DNA from 3 places in the Paenarthrobacter sp. NPDC058040 genome. Region 3 is predicted to be linked to each of the others. Evidence: riboswitches for the same ligand, from Rfam matches in the RefSeq annotation. Region 3 holds a riboswitch; each other region holds the start of a gene.
The links. Region 3 has a riboswitch for S-adenosylmethionine ahead of ACFVSJ_RS08220 (aminotransferase class V-fold PLP-dependent enzyme). Riboswitches for the same ligand answer to the same signal wherever they lie in the genome.

Region 1 (5,386 bases), on a different contig from region 3:
TGGTTGACGATTTAGATGCCGACGAACGCTGGGAGCAATATGCGGCCGCCGTGGCCGGCCAAGGGGTTCGCTCGGTTCTGGCTGTCCCCATTGAAACGCGCACGACTTCACGCGCCGCGCTGAACTGCTACGCACTGAGTCCGGGGGTCTTTGACGAATTCACCGTCGCGGCAGTCCAGCGGCACGCAGCCGTGATCTCGAAAAGCCTGCGGCTCGCGTTGCGGATCCACGTGCCCGAGCCATTCCCGGAGCACCTCCGCTCGGCCCTGCAGTCCCGTGCAGTTGTTGAGGCAGCAGTGTCGTTAATCATGCTGCAGAACCAATGCGGTCGGGAGAAGGCCTCATCCCTTCTGCATTTGGCATCCGTCAACAGCAACCGGCGCCTCCGCGAGATCGCGATCGACATCCTGGACTCCTCCAAGTCGCCCGACGGTCCACCCAGCCCCACCGCAGGCCCGGCATGATGGCGAGCTTCGCACCGCAGGTCGTGCATAGAAGCCACCGACGCCGGCGACGCTACAGCGCGCCGCCCGCCAGGCCGTCGTCGTCCGTTCCGAAGTCCTCGTGGCTGTAACTGGCACGATGCCCATTAAGGCCCTTGGCGTCGAGCGTCTCGTTCAAGGCATGGGCCAGCAAGTCCCGCTCGATCGAGGGAAGGCTCAAAGCCCCGTAAAGATAGGCCTGGACTTCGACAATGCCGGACATGCCACCAACGCCGAAGTACGCCATCCAGACTTGTTCCAGCGTCAGGTCCACCGCCTCGAACGCTATCCTGAAGCGTCTTCGTTGTTCGTCCTCGCCTCCACGGACCGCCATGGCTCACCCCCGGTCACGAACCGAGCCCCGGCAACGCCTCGATTACTTCCTGCGCAATTTCGTGCAGCGGCCGGCCTTCCCTGCTTGATCTGGCGATCAGATGCAGTATGGTCTCTCCCTCGCTCAAGTGAAGCCTGGCCATGATGACTCCCTTGGCTGTGCCATTGGTCTCACGCTGGCTCAGAGTCGCCTTGAGCTGATCACTGAGCATCGCCACGCGCTCGCGGGCCTGGACGTTGATCAGGAAGATCGAGGCCTGCGCGGCAAAGACCTCCAGGAGCTGTATCAGGCGGGGAGAGGAGTACTGGGGCATTTCCCAGTAAATCTTGATGGCGCCAAAGGCGAGGTCACTGGAAAGCAACGGAACGCTCACGCAGGAACGGAACCCCAGATCCGCCGCCGCCGCACACCATTCAGGCCAGCGCCCGTCGGTGCGCAGATCGTCGACCTTCACCGGCTGGCCGGAGGCCCAAGCTGTCAGGCACGGGCCCTGGCCAAGTTCGTATTGAAGCGCATCAGCCCGGGCAACCAGGCTGCTTGTCGAAGCGGTACTGCTGCGCCTGCCGTCGGCATCCATCAGCGACACCCCCGCACCGGAGGCATCGTCGACGGCCAACACGGCGGCGTGGGTGATCAGCCCCAGAGCGCTGGAGACGGTTTCCTCACTAAGGAGCATTTGGGATGCACGCGCAAAAACTCCAACCAATTCATCGGCCAATGGCATTTCAGCTCCCACGGCCAAACCCCTTTCATTGCATCACGAGCCGCCGGACAGGCACGCTCCGACGGGCGTCGGCGTTCGGGGTTGGCATCATTGACCTCACGCAGGGCACCTGGCCGCTCAGAATGCCTCTCCAGTACCAGCCTATAATAAGTATCCTTACAATTACAGATGCCGCGGCCCTGGACGATCGAGGACGAGGCAAAGGGTCCTCACGGCGAAGCAGTGAAAGGCCACGTCGATGCGGTAATCGTTACGCAATGCGCCCTTCCTTGACGCGCCATTTCTCCCCTTGACGCCGCAAGACACCGTGTTTGTTGGCCCGCCCGGGCCCGCCCTAGATTCGAGCCATAGGTCAAGAGTCAGCACGCCAAGGACCGGCTGGTGCTGTGGCAACCCTCAGGCATTGAAGTGGCGGGGTGCTCCGGAAACAGACCTGGCCGCGCCTGCGGCAAGCGAATGTCGAGCCGGCTGTCTGCGGCCCCTGAAGCACGAGGAGCTGCATGAACGCGCCCCAAACAGCTACGCAAACCAGAGTCAGCCTCTTCCAACCCATCACCCTCGGGCACCGCACGTTCGCCAACCGGCTCTGGCTTTCACCGATGTGCCAGTACTCCGCGGAAGACGGCATCCCGGGACCGTGGCACCTGGTCCACCTCGGGGCACGGGCAGCGGGCGGCTTCGGCCTGATCTTCGCCGAGGCCACGGCTGTTTCCCCGGAAGCCCGCATCTCCCTGGGCGACACCGGCCTGTGGAACGACAACCAGGAGCAGGCCTGGCAGGACATCGTCGACTTCGTCCACGAACGCGGCACCAAGATCGGCATCCAGCTTTCCCACGCAGGCCGGAAAGCGTCCCTGCGCTCCCCGTGGGATGCGGTACCGGGCCCCCTGCCTGTTGAAGACGGCGGGTGGACTCCCATCTCTGCCTCCCCCTTGGCCTTCCCCGGATCGCCCGAACCAAAGCAGGCCACCGAAGCGCAACTACGAAGCATCGTGGAAGACTTCGCGTCCAGCGCCGTCCGTGCGCGCGGTGCCGGGTTCGACGTCGTCGAAATCCAGGCCGGGCATGGTTTCCTCCTGCACACCTTCCTCTCTCCTCTCTCCAATGAACGCACGGACCACTACGGCGGCCCGCTCCAAAACCGGGCCAGGCTGCTGTTGGAGGTTGTGGACGCCGTCCGGCAGGTCCTGGGCACCACGGGCCCTTCACTCTTCGTCCGGCTTTCGGCCACGGATTGGCTGGAGAACGGCCTCACTGTCCATGACACTGCCGAAGTTTCGGGCTGGTTGCGGGAGCACGGGGTAGATCTGGTGGATGTTTCCAGCGGCGGCATCCTTCCGGCCGGGATTCCGCTCGGTCCGGGCTATCAAGTGCCGCTCGCCCAGCACATCGGCGCCAAAGCGGAGGTGCCGGTTGCCGCCGTCGGGCTCCTCACGTCGCCGCAGGAAGCCGAAGGGATTGTCGCATCGGGAACTGCCGATGCAGTTTTCGTCGGCCGGGCCGGATTGGCGGACCCGGCGTTTGGGCTGCGGGCCGCGCACGAACTCGGGCACAAGCCGGCAGAACAGCTGTGGCAAAAGCAATACGTACGCGCGATCTGGAAGTAGGGGAATTCCATGAGCAAGTTTGCACTCGGCATTGAACTGGACGGCGATGGAGCCCACCCCGCTGCCTGGCGCCAGGCCAACCACCCACCGACGGAGCTGCTAACGCCAAAGCGCTTCGCCGCCGTCGCGTCGAAGGCCGAAGCCGCCGGCTTCACGTTCGCCACCTTCCGCGACGGCACTGGGCAGGGCAGCCCCAACGTGACGGGCCGCTTGGACACCGTGGAAGTCGCAGCGTTCGTGGCTGCCATGACGGACCGGCTGGCCCTGGTTCCCGCCGTGAACACCATCCATGCGGAGCCATTCCACCTTGCCAACCAACTGGCCAGCCTGGACTGGGCATCGAGGGGCCGCTCAGGCTGGCTGGCCGAGGCGCTGGAGTCGCCGGCGATCGCCGCGAGCTATGGTTCGGAACCGGTCCAGGACCGGAACGTGGTCCAGCGCGAGGCCGCAGAGGTAGTCGCGGCCACCCGTCGTCTATGGGACACGTGGGAAGACGGCGTGTTCATCGCCGACGCCGCCAACAACCGCTTCCTGGACCTGGACAGGTTCCACTACGCGGACTTCAAAGGCGAATTCTTCTCCATCAAAGGCCCGTCCATCACACCCCGCCCGCCACAGGGCCAGCCTGTGGTGTTCGGACGTCCCGCACAGTTGGCTGCTGAGCTGCCCGACGTAGTGGTGGTCAGTGCAGCCACTGTCGCGGGTGTCGCCGCCGCCGCGGCGGAACAACGACGGCGGGGCGACCTTCGCGTCGTGGCTGACCTGGAGGTAGTGCTCGACGCCGGCACCCTATGGGCGGACGAACGCCTCCACGCGCTGGACTCGGCTTCGCCGTGGCCGTCAGCGCCGGACGTCTTGCGCTTTGTGGGGGACGCGGGAGGCCTGCGCGTCCTGCTGACTGAACTGTCCGGCGTCGTGGATGGCGTGCGGCTGCTGCCCGCAGTCCTGGACGCCGAACTGGAAGTGATCACCGCCGAGGTGATCCCGGGCCTCATCTCCAGCGGGGTCTTCGTGCCTCCGGCTGCCGGGACCACGCTCCGGGAATCCTTGGGCTTGCCCGAGCCCGTGAACTCATTCGCCACCAGCAAGGAGCCAGCATGAGCATCGACTACGTCCGTCCGGAGGCCCGCATCCATTTGGCGCTGTTCCAACCGTTCAGCCCCAACTACGACTGGAGCAGGACGGACCGCCTGGAGGACTATTACGACTTCGACAAGTACGCCGAACTGGTCCAGGGCGCCGAGCGGGGTTTGTTCTCAACCGTGTTCCTCGGGGAGAGCCTTCGGCTGCGGGAACACCTCGGGAAACTGAACGACATCGCCATCACGGGGCGTCCGGATGCCCTGGTGTTGTACGCGTACCTGGCAGCGAAGACCACCAACATCGGGCTTGTTGCCACGTTGAACACCACCTACTCCGACCCCGTGGACCTGGCACGGAGACTGGCCACCGTGGATGTGCTGACCTCGGGCCGTGCAGGCTGGAACATCGTCACCACGGACAACGCCTGGACCGGCGAGAACTTCCGGCGCGGCGGATTCCTGCCGAATTCGGAGCGCTACATCCACGCCGTGGATTACGTAGCCGCAGTGCAAGACCTCTGGGACGGCTTCCCGACTGAATCGATCGCATCATCCCGGAGCGCGGCTGCATGGTCTTCCGAACCCTGGCAAGTCCGGCGGGAAGGAAAGTTCAGTAGCATCGACGCCACGCCCCAGGTTCCCGGGAGCCCGCAAGGCCAGCCCGTTTACTTCCAAGCCGGCGACTCGGCTGAGGGTCGTGACTTCGCCGCCCGGCGCGCCGAAGGAATCTTCACGCACCACATCGAATTCGACGACGCCGTCGCCTTCACCGCCGACATCCGGCGTCGCGCCCGCTCCTACGGCAGGCCCGGAGACGACGTCAAGATCTTCCCCGGAGCCAACCTCGTAGTAGCCCGTACCGACGCCGAAGCCATCGAAAAGGCTGCCTACTACAAGGAATTCGCGCTCAACAACCGCGCTGTCCTGCAAGCCATCGAGAGCGTGTGGGGCACGGACCTGTCTGCCCTGGACCTTGACGGTCCCCTGCCTTCCTTCGATCCCGTGGCCTCCAGGCAAAGCCACACCCACGGCATTGTCCACACCGGCCACGAACCCACGGTGAAATCACGGCAATGGCGGGCGCTCGCCGAAGAACGCAACTACAGCGTCCGGCAACTGGTCCATCACCTCTCCGAGCGGCGGGGGTTCGTTGGCTC
Region 2 (5,386 bases), on a different contig from region 3:
AGGAGATCCAGGCTGGCGAGGCGGTGGGCAAGGTCCGCGGGGTCGTTGTACGTGGTGTTCTGCGTTGCCACCAAACCGATGTTGGTAGTGATGGCTGCGAGCGCGGCAAGGGCGGTCTGCGCGTCGGGGCGGCCTGCGACGTCGAAGTCGTGGATCTTGCCGAGGTGTTCACGGAGGCGGAGCCCTTCTCCGAGGAAGAAGGCGGTGAAGAGGCCACGCTCGGCCGTCTGGGCGACGCGGCGGAAGGACTCGAAGTCAGTCTGCGAGCCGCTGGCCGGGTCCTTCCAGACCGTGGTGTGGTTGACGCCTTGGAAGAAGACGCCGAACTGGATCTGCCCGTTGCCTGCGATGCGGTGATGCTTGGTCATGGTTCTGCTCTCTGGATGTGTTGCTCTGGGCGGGGCGTGCGCGTCATTCAGGCCGCTGCGTAGCGGTTGGCGGGGCGGGGAAGGCTGAACGCTTCACGAAGCGTTGATCCTGGAGCCGGTGGAACCACCAGGCCGCTCTCGTGCAGGGCGGGCAGAACTTTGTGGGCCAGCTCAGGGAGGTCGATGTCCAGGACGGCAGGCTTGAGGCGGACCCCGTCGGCGGCCGCAAACAAGGTGGTGAGGAGGTCGATGAGGCCCTGCGCGTCGCCGACGTACCGGGCGCCGCCCTGCCATTCTTGGTACGCGTCAAGCTCGGCCAAGCGGTCCTCGGCAGACTGGCCCCGGGAATCAAGGATGACGTCCAGTTCCACGAGGGTCCGCGGCGCACCGGCCGCGGCTGCTGCCTGGGCTGCTTGCGGGAGGGCTTCGGCGGTGTCCGCGGACACCAGTGCCACATCAGCTTCGACGGCGGGAAGCAGGCCGGCGGGGGCGAAGACCACCAACTGGCCCTGCAACGGACGCGGAATGATGGACGGGCCTTTCACCGAGAAACGCTCGCCCTCGAAGTCGGCGTAATGCAGCTTGTTCCGGTCGAGGTAGCGCCCGGTGGCTGCGTCGCGGATCACGGCGTCGTCTTCCCAGGAATCCCAGAGCCTGCGGCTGGCTTGGACCACGTCGGCTGCTTCGCTTGTTGCTTCATGCGCCGGCAGCGGTGTCCGGCCCACCGAACGCGCTTCCTGCTCCACGTTGGCCGCGTTCACCAACCAGCCGGCCCTGCCGTGGGAGGAGTAGTCGAGGCTTGCCAGTTGAGTGGCCACATGGAACGGCTCAGTGAAGAGCGTTCCGGCTTCCGGTACCAGTCCAAGCGAACTGGTGATGGGGGCGGCGAAGGCGGCCCGTTGGATCGCGTCGAGCCGTCCGGCGATACCGGTGCTGCCGGCGTCCACAACGCGCGTGTCCTTGAAGGTGGCCAGATGGAAGCCCGCAATGTCCGCCGCCTGGACGGTCTCACGGATCCGCTGGCCCCCCAACAGTGCCTGCGGCTCATGTAGGGCCTTTCGCCATGCAGCCGGGTGGGCTCCATCGCCGTCGAGCTCCAAGGCCACCACACGTGAACGGAATTCGGGTACAGAGTTGGAAGGCATGATTCTCTCTTTTCAGAGGCCGCCACGCGGCCGGTTGACATTCACTTGCCGCACATGCGGCCAGGTCTGTTTCCGGAGCACCCCGCCACTTAATGCCTGAGGGTTGCCGCAGCACGAGCCGGTCCTTGGCGTGCTGACTCTTGACCTGGGATTGAATCTAGGAGCAGCTCCAAGGAATGTACAAACGGTCCCGACGCGCGGAGTCAACGCGGGAAACACCGCGTCAAAGGGCTGCCAAGTTCGTCATTTTCCGGTATTCCGGGAGCCCGGTGTGACTTTCCGTTGCGCCGGATTGAGCACCATGTAGCCCAGTTGAGCCGGGTGACAACCGGGCTTTGGCACCGCCGTGGGCGTCCGTAGTGTCATGACATGCCGAAGCCATCCGTGACCCCCCTGTCAGTCCTTGACCTCAGTCCCGTCTCAGCCCACCAGAGTTCAGGCGACGCCCTGCGGAGCACCATCGCGCTGGCCGTCGCCGCCGAAGCAGCGGGCTATTCGCGCTATTGGCTGGCGGAGCACCACCTCAACGACGGCGTGGCAGGTTCGGCCCCGCACATCCTGGCGGGCCTCGTGGCATCGGCAACCCGGACCATCCGGGTGGGCACGGCGGCAACCCTGCTGGGCAACTACCGTCCGCTGCAGATTGCGGAGAGCATAGGAACCCTCGCCGCCGTGTTCCCGGACAGGCTGGACCTGGGCTTTGGCCGTTCGGGTCCGCCCAAGTCCCCCAGCGAGCCGGCCCCGGGTTTCGTGGCGCCGGATGCTGTGGACGAGCCGGGCGAACGAGTGGTGGACGGCCTGGTTGTCCCGGCACCCCGCCCGATCTTCGGCGCGGTCCTGCCCCGAAAATTCCGGCTGCAAGGCGAACTCCTGGGCCGCTTCCCCGGGGACACGGACAACTTCGAAAACGATGTCCAGGACATCATCGGCTTCTTCACGGGCGATTACCGCACCAAGCACGGCGAGGAAGTCACGGCCACGCCCGCCCTGGGCCAGGCACCCCAGTTCTGGATCCACGGCTCCACGGCAGGACCCAGTGCCAGGCTCGCAGGCAAGCTTGGCCTCCCCTTCGGCGCCAACTACCACGTGGCCCCGGCCACCGTCCTGGACTCGATCGCGGAATACCGGGCCCACTTCAAGCCCTCGGCGACGCTCCAGGAACCGCGCGTGATCGTCTCCGCCGACGTCCTGGTGGCCCCCGAGGAGTTCAGTGCCAGGCGGCTGGCCCGCGGTTACGCCCAGTGGGTGCACGGAATCCGGAGCGGCCAAGGTGCCGTGCCGTATCCATCGCCCGATGACGCCACCGAATTCACCCTGGACGCCGAAGCCGAAGCATTGGTCAAGGACCGGCTGGACACCCGCTTTGTGGGCGACCCGCAGCAGGTGAGCGAAAACCTGCGGACCCTGCAACGTGCCACCGGAGCCCAAGAACTGTTGATCACGACGATCGCCCATGACCCCGCCGACCGCGAGAACTCCTATCAGTTGCTCGCCGAGGCCTGGGGCCTCTGAAGAACCTGTCCATGACCCACACCGAAAAAAGGAGCACCATGACTACGCAAACGACCGAAACCCAGGAAGACACCCAGCTCATCACCGCGGAGGAAGCTGCCGCGTTGATCCAAGAGGGTGTCCTGCTCATTGATGTCCGCAGCGAAGGCGGCCGCGCCAGCACCGGCGCAGTACCCGGCGCCGTGATCGTGAACCGGGAGCACGTTGCGGAAGACTTCGCGCCGGATTCGCCTCACCGCCTCAGCCAGGTCACCGGGCCCGACCAGAAGATCGTGGTCTTCTGCGGCTCCGTGAACGGCTCGCGTCCTGTCGCTGAGAAGCTCAAGGTCCTGGGGTACGCCAACGCCGTGCACGTGGATGGCGGCTTCCCGGCCCTCCGCGACGCCGGCGTCCCCACCACCGGCCCCACGGCCCCGCCCGCCGAAACCGCTCAGGCGTCCACCGATTCGGTGGCCTCCGAGCGCTGAGTACCTCCCGACGTCGGGCCCGCTGAAACCGGGCCACCGGCGGTTGGTTCCGTTGCCGTCGTCGTGCTTTCCTTCACGGAAACCACGACGACGGCACGTTCGTTTCCGGGGTTGCGCGCCTCGCGGAGCCAGTCGAGTCCGCCGGCCACCAACGCGACGCCCAGCAGGACGCAGCACATGAGGATGCCCTGGTGGAATGCGTCCTTCGCTGCTCCGCCCGTGACGGCACCATGGGCTTGGAGGAACATGCCGGCCGCCGCCGCCGAGCACAGTGCCGCGGCGAACCGTTGGCTGAGCTGGTAGAAACCCGCGGCCACGCCGGCGGCTCCGGCCGGCGCATGGCCCAGCGTGAGGGTTTGGTTGGGTGCCACCACCAGGCCTGTGGCCACCCCCTGCAAAAGCCCGACGACGGCGACGGCAAGTGCCGCTGTTCCGCCGTCGAACTGTTGGACGAACCCGTCCTTGGCTACGAGCGTCGCGAGGCTCCCGACGAGCGCAAAAACTATGCCGCCACGTCCATAGCGGGCCACGAAGCGCCAGCTGAAACTCGACGCCAGCAGCATCCCGGCGGCTTGCGGGGCAAGGATGGCCGCGGCGGCCAAGGGTGCCATGCCGGTGCCGGAGAGGAAGTAGAAGGACGTCACCGCTGCCATTCCCGCGCCCACTCCGAACTGGCACAGCGCCACCACCGTTCCCAGGGCGTACCCCTTGGACGTGGCGAGGGACGCGCTCAGCAAGGGGGTCCGGCCGCGGCGGTGGTACAGGATCTCCCAGCCTGCGAAGGCCAACAATGCCGCGGCGCCGATGCCCAGGGAGGTCACCGCAACCACGCCGGAGCCGTAAATCGTGGGGATCAGGGAGGCCACAACGACTCCCCCGAGCAGGAGGGCGCCGAGGATGTCGATGGATGGTTTGCGGCTGCTGCCGTGTGCCGTTCCTGCTGTGTTGGCTCGACGGGCGCCTGCCGCCCGTGGCAGCAGGAAGAACGCGAGCGGCACCAGGATCATCACCAGTGGAACGTTCGCCAGGAAAAGGATGCGCCAACCGATCGAAGGATCACCCAAGGAGAGCACAAAGCCGCCGATGAGCGGGCCGCACACGGCAGCGGAACCACCGGCTGCGGCGTACGCGCCAAGGGCTTTGGCGCGGTCGTGGCCTGTGTAGATGTCCTGCAAAAGGCCCAGCACTTGCGGGTTGAGGGTGCCGGCGCCGAGTCCTTGAAGGAGCCGGGCCACGATCACCAGCGACGGGTCGGTGGCCAGTCCACCCAGCAAGCTCGAGGCACCGAACACCGTGATGCCCGCGATGAAGAGGGTGCGCCTTCCGACGATGTCACCCAGCCTGCCCGACGGGACCAGGACTACTCCGAATGCCAGCGAGTAGGCTGCCAGGATCCATTGAACCGAACCGGGATCTGCGTGCAGCGAGGCTGACATCGCCGGGACCGCGAGCACAAACACCGATTGATCCAGCAGCGTGATGAATCCCGCTCCCAGGCAAAGCCAAAGGGCGGAACGTTTGGCGTTTGTACCCATGTTTGTGACTCTAGGCTTGCCTCGCGTGTGCCGGCGCATCGCGAGTCACCCGGTTAAGGGGCGTTAATCCGGGTTACTTTTGTGACCCGTTTGTTTCGTTGCCCGCGACGCATCAGCACATGAAACGACGCGTTGCTCAACGCTTTTGGCAGGTGTTCTCCGGCATCCTACCGTTGGCCGCATGACCGCATGACCGCAACCCTCCCCTACCCCCAACGCTCTCTCACCAAACCACCCCTTCAACCAACCGCTCTCTCACCAAACCACCCCTTCAACCAACCGCTCTCTCACCAAACCACCCCTTCAACCAACCGCTCTCTCACCCGACCGCCCGAGCGCTCTAAAAGCTGGTAGTGACG
Region 3 (5,386 bases):
GGACTGTTCGTGCTCGGGGCGGTGGCTTCCGCCGTCGGGATCCGCAACCCGGTTCGCGACACGGCGGGTGCCGCTGCGGGGACGCCAGCGGACGCGAACGACGACGGCGATCCGGTCGGTCCGCTTGACTGACCTGGGTGCCTGGCCGGGTCAGCCGCCGGCGAGGACGCAGCCTTCGTGGACATCGGTGCTCTGGACCCACAGCGCCGAGGTAATTTCGTCAGCGAGATCGAATTCACGGCGCTGTGCACCGCTGCCGATCCGGACCACCAAGGCGCCGCCGAAGGGCTTCCGGCCCACAACCTCGATGCGCGCGTCCAAGGTAATGTCCTCGGCGGCCAAATAGCGCAGCAGGTCCGGGTTTTCATCGCTGATCCGGGTGATGCGGCCAGCATGTCCCTGGTCCAGCTCGATCATGCGGTAGGCATGCGGCAGGTCCACGGATCCATCTGCTGACGGGATGGGGTCGCCGTGCGGGTCCCGGACAGGGTGGCCCAACTTGGCGGACATGCGTTCAATGAAGGTATCCGATACTGCGTGTTCCAACATTTCCGCTTCGTCGTGGACTTCGTCCCACCGGTAACCAAGTTCTTCAACGAGGTACGTCTCGATGAGACGGTGCCGCCGGACCATGGCCAAGGCCAAGCGCATGCCGTCCGGCGTGAGGCGGATGGCGCTGTAAGGCTGGTGGTCAACCAGCCCTTGGTCCTTGAGTTTCCGCACCATTTCGGAGACGGAGGAATTGGCCACTCCGAGCCGTTGGGCCAGTTGGGAGGACGTAATGGGCTTGTCCTGCCACTCCGTGAAGGAGTAGATGACCTTGACGTAGTCCTCGATCGAGGAGGAGGGCGTACTGGTCTTCACACCTCAAGCCTACCGTGGGACGGCAGGACAGGCCTTGCGGGCCCGCCACGTCTGCGTCACGTACGGCAGGGCCACTGTTTGGCCAGGTGCGTGGCCAAGGTGCTCGTAGAGGTACCAGTCAAGGTTGCCCATGACTTTAGCGCGGGTTGCCTGGTTGGCCCGGAGGTAATAGCTGCGCGATTTGGTCAGCTCCATGATGTCCTCGGGGGACATCGGGTCTTCCCAGTGCGTGACGTGGCTTTCCAGGTCGGTGAACTCCGGACCGATGGCCGGTCGGAACCCCGGTTTGTGCACGTCGCCGGCATGCATGATGCGTGAAAGGCGGTGCACCCATGGGACGGACGTATCCAACTGGTTCCAGATCAGGCCGAGGACGCCATGGGGACGGAGCACCCGGGCGATTTCCGTGCTGGCTTTGAGGGGATCGCACCAATGCCAGGCCTGGGCGACACTGACGACGTCGAAAGCTGAGTCCGCCAGTCCGCTCGCCTCCGCCGTACCCTCCAGGGCGACTGCCTGGGGGCAGGACAGGCGCAGTTGCGCCAGCATGTCCGTGGAAGGGTCGACGGCGGCCACATCAAGCCCGCGGTCCACGAGCAGGGCGGTGAATTTTCCGGTGCCCGCACCAATGTCGGCAGCGGACCGTGCGCCCGGGGGAAGCAACCAATCCACGGAGTCTGCAGGGTAGCCGGGGCGCACCAAGTGGTAGTGCTCTCCGCCGTCCTTGAAGCTCTGCCCCAGTTCCTTTCGCCGCACCGCGTGCAGCTTGGGTCCGCCGGGTAGGTGCGAACCGTTGGAGGTACTTTGGGAAGGCATGGCTATGCACAGACTCCTTTACCGCGAACGCCGGAAATACCCTACGAATTTACCGTAAGGCAAGGCCGGTGCGTTTCCGGAAAGCCGCGATCAGTCCACAGTGCAGGGGGCGGCGCCTGCGGTGCCGGGCGTGTTGGGGGCCCATTCGGGGTAGCTGCGGTGGTCGTTGGCAGGTACCCAGCGGCCCTCGTCAACCACGTAGTCCCAGCCGAGACCGGTGCCTTTGAGCTCCTGGATGCCCTTGAGCAGCCGGGCGGCGTCCTCCAGCCGTGATCCCACACCGAAACTGGCACGCAGGGATCCAGATGGCAGGCCGAGGCGCTTGAGGAGCGGGTGGGCGCAGAAGCGACCATCGCGGAGGCCCACGCCGTGTTCCGCGGAAAGGTACGCGGCGACCAGGCCGGCGTCGAATCCCTCCACCGAGAAATTGACCACGCCGATGGTGTCGGTGGAATCGCTGAAGATCTGGTGGACGGTAACGCCGTCGATCGCCTGCAGCCCTTCCACGAGGTAGGAGCGGATGGCGGCCTCGTGGTCGTGCCAGGCCTGCTGGTCAAGGCTGGCCAGGACCTGTGTGGCACGGGCCAGTGTTGCTGCGCCGAGGACGTTGGGGGAGCCGCCTTCATGGCGCGCGGGTCCGGTTGCCCAGCTGACCGAATCAAGGCGGGCTTCGCGGACTGCGCCGCCGCCGGCCAGGTGCGGGGTTCCGGCGTCGAGCCAATCGGGGCGACCTACAACCACGCCGGCACCGAAGGGTGCATAGAGCTTGTGGCCTGAGAAGACCACATAGTCCACGTCCGCCTCGGCAATGTTGATCCGCCGGTGGGGGGCGAGCTGTGCTGCGTCGACCACAATGCGAGCACCGAATTCGTGGGCCAGGGCAGCCAGCTCGGCGATGGGAAGGATCTCGCCTGTGACGTTGGAAGCACCTGTAACAGCGAGCAGCGATACACCGCCCTGGGTCAGTTCGTGGCGCAGGTTGGTGATGGTGGCGGCCAGCGTGGAAGCCGCGACCACGCTGCGGTGCGGCACACCCTGCCATGGGAGCAGGTTGGCGTGGTGCTCGATGTCGAGGTACAGGACCTCGCCGGTGGGAGTGCCGTCGACCTGCGGAAGGCATCCAGCCAACAGGTTCAACGAGTCGGTGGTGTTGCGTGTGAAGATCACGGAGTCGTCGGGGCGGCCGCCAACGAAGTCCCGCACGATGTCCCGGGAGTTTTCGTACACCGACGTACTGATCTGGGAGGCGAATCCGGCGCCGCGGTGCACGCTCGCGTAGTAAGGCAGGACCTCGTTCAGGTACGCGGACACAATGGTCAGCGCCGGCGCGGAAGCTCCGTAGTCGAGGTTGGCGTAGCGGACGTGGCCACCCTGGATCAGGGGCGCCTGCAGTTCGGCGCCGGTCACGGCAGCAAGGGGCCTCGCGGCCGCGGCTTCCTGCGTGAGAGTGGGAACGACGGTGGATTCGAACGTAACAGTGCTCATGGGACCTCATTCAAGAGGGACCCCCTCGGGGGATCCGCGCTTGCCGAATCCGTTCCGGACCGGCCTGGTCGTCACCCGGGGCACCCCACCGCGAATGGAGGGTTGCCGGCCAGCAAACCGGGGTTTAGCGCTGGCACTCGTGACCTGTAAAAGACAATAAAGGCACCCGCACGTCGGGTACAAAGCCGTCCAGTTTGTTAAGCGGATTGTTACGCCGGATAAGGAAATGGTCGATTCGGCGAATAAAGTGCGGCGGACACCGCCCAATGATGGTGTCCGCCGTCGATTATTCAGAGAAGGTCGTCGATGCCCGGGTTGAGCCTTTTCAGGACTTCCGAGTGCAGGATCGAGTTGGTGGCCAGTGCATTTCCGCCAAAAGGTCCGTCCTCGCCCTCGAGGGAGGTGAAGCGTCCTCCGGCTTCGGTGACGATCGGAACGAGAGCCGCCATGTCGTAGAGGTTCAATTCGGGTTCGCAGGCGATGTCAACGGCACCTTCAGCCACCAGGCAGTAGGACCAGAAGTCGCCGTACGCGCGGGTGCGCCAGATGTCCTCGGTGAGGCCAAGGAACTCGTCGAGGTTGCCGCGTTCCTTCCAGCCGGACAGGCTTGAGTAGGACATCGATGCGTCGGCCAGGTTCGAGACGTTGGAAACCTTGAGCCTGGTGGCCGAGGCCAACGAACGGCCCATGTAGGCACCCATGTCCTTCGCTGCCCACCAGCGCTTGCCGAGGGCGGGTGCGCTGACCACGCCCACGACGGGCTCACCTTCGTCGATCAGGGCAATGAGGGTGGCCCACACGGGAACGCCCCTGACGAAGTTCTTGGTGCCGTCAATGGGGTCGATGACCCAACGCCGGGAACCGTGGCCACTGCTCCCGAACTCTTCACCGAGGACGGCATCGCGGGGGCGTGAACGCGACAACTGCCCACGGATGGCTTCCTCGGCGGCCTTGTCCGCATCCGTGACCGGCGTCAGGTCGGGCTTGGTTTCGATCTGCAGGTCCAGGGCCTTGAACCGGTCCATGGTCTGGGCGTCCACGGAATCGGCCAGGACGTGGGCCAATCGCAAGTCATCGTTATAGCTGGAAACGGATTGGGTCATGCCACCAAACTTATCGTGAATCGTTCCCGCACCGGTGGAGGTGTTGCTCCGACCCTCAGTTGACCGTCCCCAATTCCTTGGTTTCCTTGGCTTCGAGGCGCGGGTCGGCACCGAGGAGCCGCCTGAGCGAAGCCAGCCGGGCCACGCCGGACGGCCCGGCATGGCCGTCGTTGACCCATTCGTCCAGTCCGCAGTTCACCGCGTTGGCGTCATGCTTGCAGCCACGGTCGCAGGCCTCCGTGCCAGGCTCCAGGTCGGGGAAGGAGTGCAGGATGCGGTCAGGGTCCACGTGGGCAAGGCCGAACGAGCGGATGCCCGGAGTGTCAATGATCCAACTGCCCGGCGGTGCGTCCGCCAGTTTGAGGGCCAAAGCGGAGGATGAGGTGTGCCTGCCGCGTCCCGTCACGGCGTTCACCCCGCCGGTTGCCCGCTCGGCACCTGTCAGGGCATTGACCATGGTGGACTTGCCCACGCCGGAATGCCCCAACATGACGGTCACCTTGCCGTCGAGGTGGGAACGCAGGCGGGAGACGGCCTGGCTGTCCAGGCGGGCGGAGAGACCGTCATCGGAACGGGCATCGATACCGGAGGCCTGTGAATCGGCCGTGCGGCTGATGATGACCGGAAAATCGAGGCTGAGGTAGTTGGCCAGCAATTCCGCAGGATCCTTGACGTCCGCCTTGGTGACCAGGAGCAGCGGCTCGATGCCGGCGTCGTAAGCTGCCACCAGTGCGCGGTCTATGAAACCTGTGCGCGGTTCGGGATTGGCCGCGGCCACCACCACAACCAGTTGGTCCGCATTGGCTACCACGACGCGCTCAATGGGGTCGGTGTCGTCCGCGCTGCGGCGCAGCAGGGTCCGGCGTTCTTCAACGCGGACCAGCCTGGCGAGGGTGTCGGGGCCACCGGAAACATCGCCCACGAGCGCCACGAAATCGCCGGGGACCACGGGACTCCGGCGCAGTTCACGGGCACGCGCTGCGATGACCACGCGCTCATTGTCCGTGTCCTCGCCAACAACGGCGGTGTAGCGTCCGCGGTCCACGGTGATGATCCTGCCGATCACGGCGTCGTCGTGGCTGGGGCGGTCCTTGGTGCGGGGGCGTGAACCCTTCTTG

Region 1: another riboswitch for S-adenosylmethionine. It lies ahead of ACFVSJ_RS17900 (NADH:flavin oxidoreductase/NADH oxidase); the one in region 3 lies ahead of ACFVSJ_RS08220 (aminotransferase class V-fold PLP-dependent enzyme).
Region 2: another riboswitch for S-adenosylmethionine. It lies ahead of ACFVSJ_RS21755 (LLM class flavin-dependent oxidoreductase); the one in region 3 lies ahead of ACFVSJ_RS08220 (aminotransferase class V-fold PLP-dependent enzyme).

What each region holds. Positions count from the first base shown of each region.
Region 1 is NZ_JBHVRN010000013.1:12,686-18,071, reverse strand. It holds gene ACFVSJ_RS17915 (GAF and ANTAR domain-containing protein) at 1-464, shown strand, start outside; gene ACFVSJ_RS17910 (hypothetical protein) at 517-816, opposite strand; gene ACFVSJ_RS17905 (GAF and ANTAR domain-containing protein) at 830-1,540, opposite strand; SAM riboswitch class IV at 1,891-2,001, shown strand; gene ACFVSJ_RS17900 (NADH:flavin oxidoreductase/NADH oxidase) at 2,041-3,147, shown strand; gene ACFVSJ_RS17895 (LLM class flavin-dependent oxidoreductase) at 3,157-4,248, shown strand; gene ACFVSJ_RS17890 (NtaA/DmoA family FMN-dependent monooxygenase) at 4,245-5,386, shown strand, end outside.
Region 2 is NZ_JBHVRN010000018.1:76,705-82,090, reverse strand. It holds gene ACFVSJ_RS21760 (NtaA/DmoA family FMN-dependent monooxygenase) at 1-368, opposite strand, end outside; gene ACFVSJ_RS21755 (LLM class flavin-dependent oxidoreductase) at 416-1,513, opposite strand; SAM riboswitch class IV at 1,550-1,659, opposite strand; gene ACFVSJ_RS21750 (LLM class flavin-dependent oxidoreductase) at 1,883-3,025, shown strand; gene ACFVSJ_RS21745 (rhodanese-like domain-containing protein) at 3,064-3,492, shown strand; gene ACFVSJ_RS21740 (MFS transporter) at 3,456-5,027, opposite strand.
Region 3 is NZ_JBHVRN010000005.1:92,697-98,082, forward strand. It holds gene ACFVSJ_RS08205 (MFS transporter) at 1-132, shown strand, start outside; gene ACFVSJ_RS08210 (metal-dependent transcriptional regulator) at 151-864, opposite strand; gene ACFVSJ_RS08215 (class I SAM-dependent methyltransferase) at 874-1,680, opposite strand; gene ACFVSJ_RS08220 (aminotransferase class V-fold PLP-dependent enzyme) at 1,771-3,165, opposite strand; SAM riboswitch class IV at 3,197-3,310, opposite strand; gene hisN (histidinol-phosphatase) at 3,456-4,268, opposite strand; gene ACFVSJ_RS08230 (ribosome small subunit-dependent GTPase A) at 4,324-5,386, opposite strand, start outside.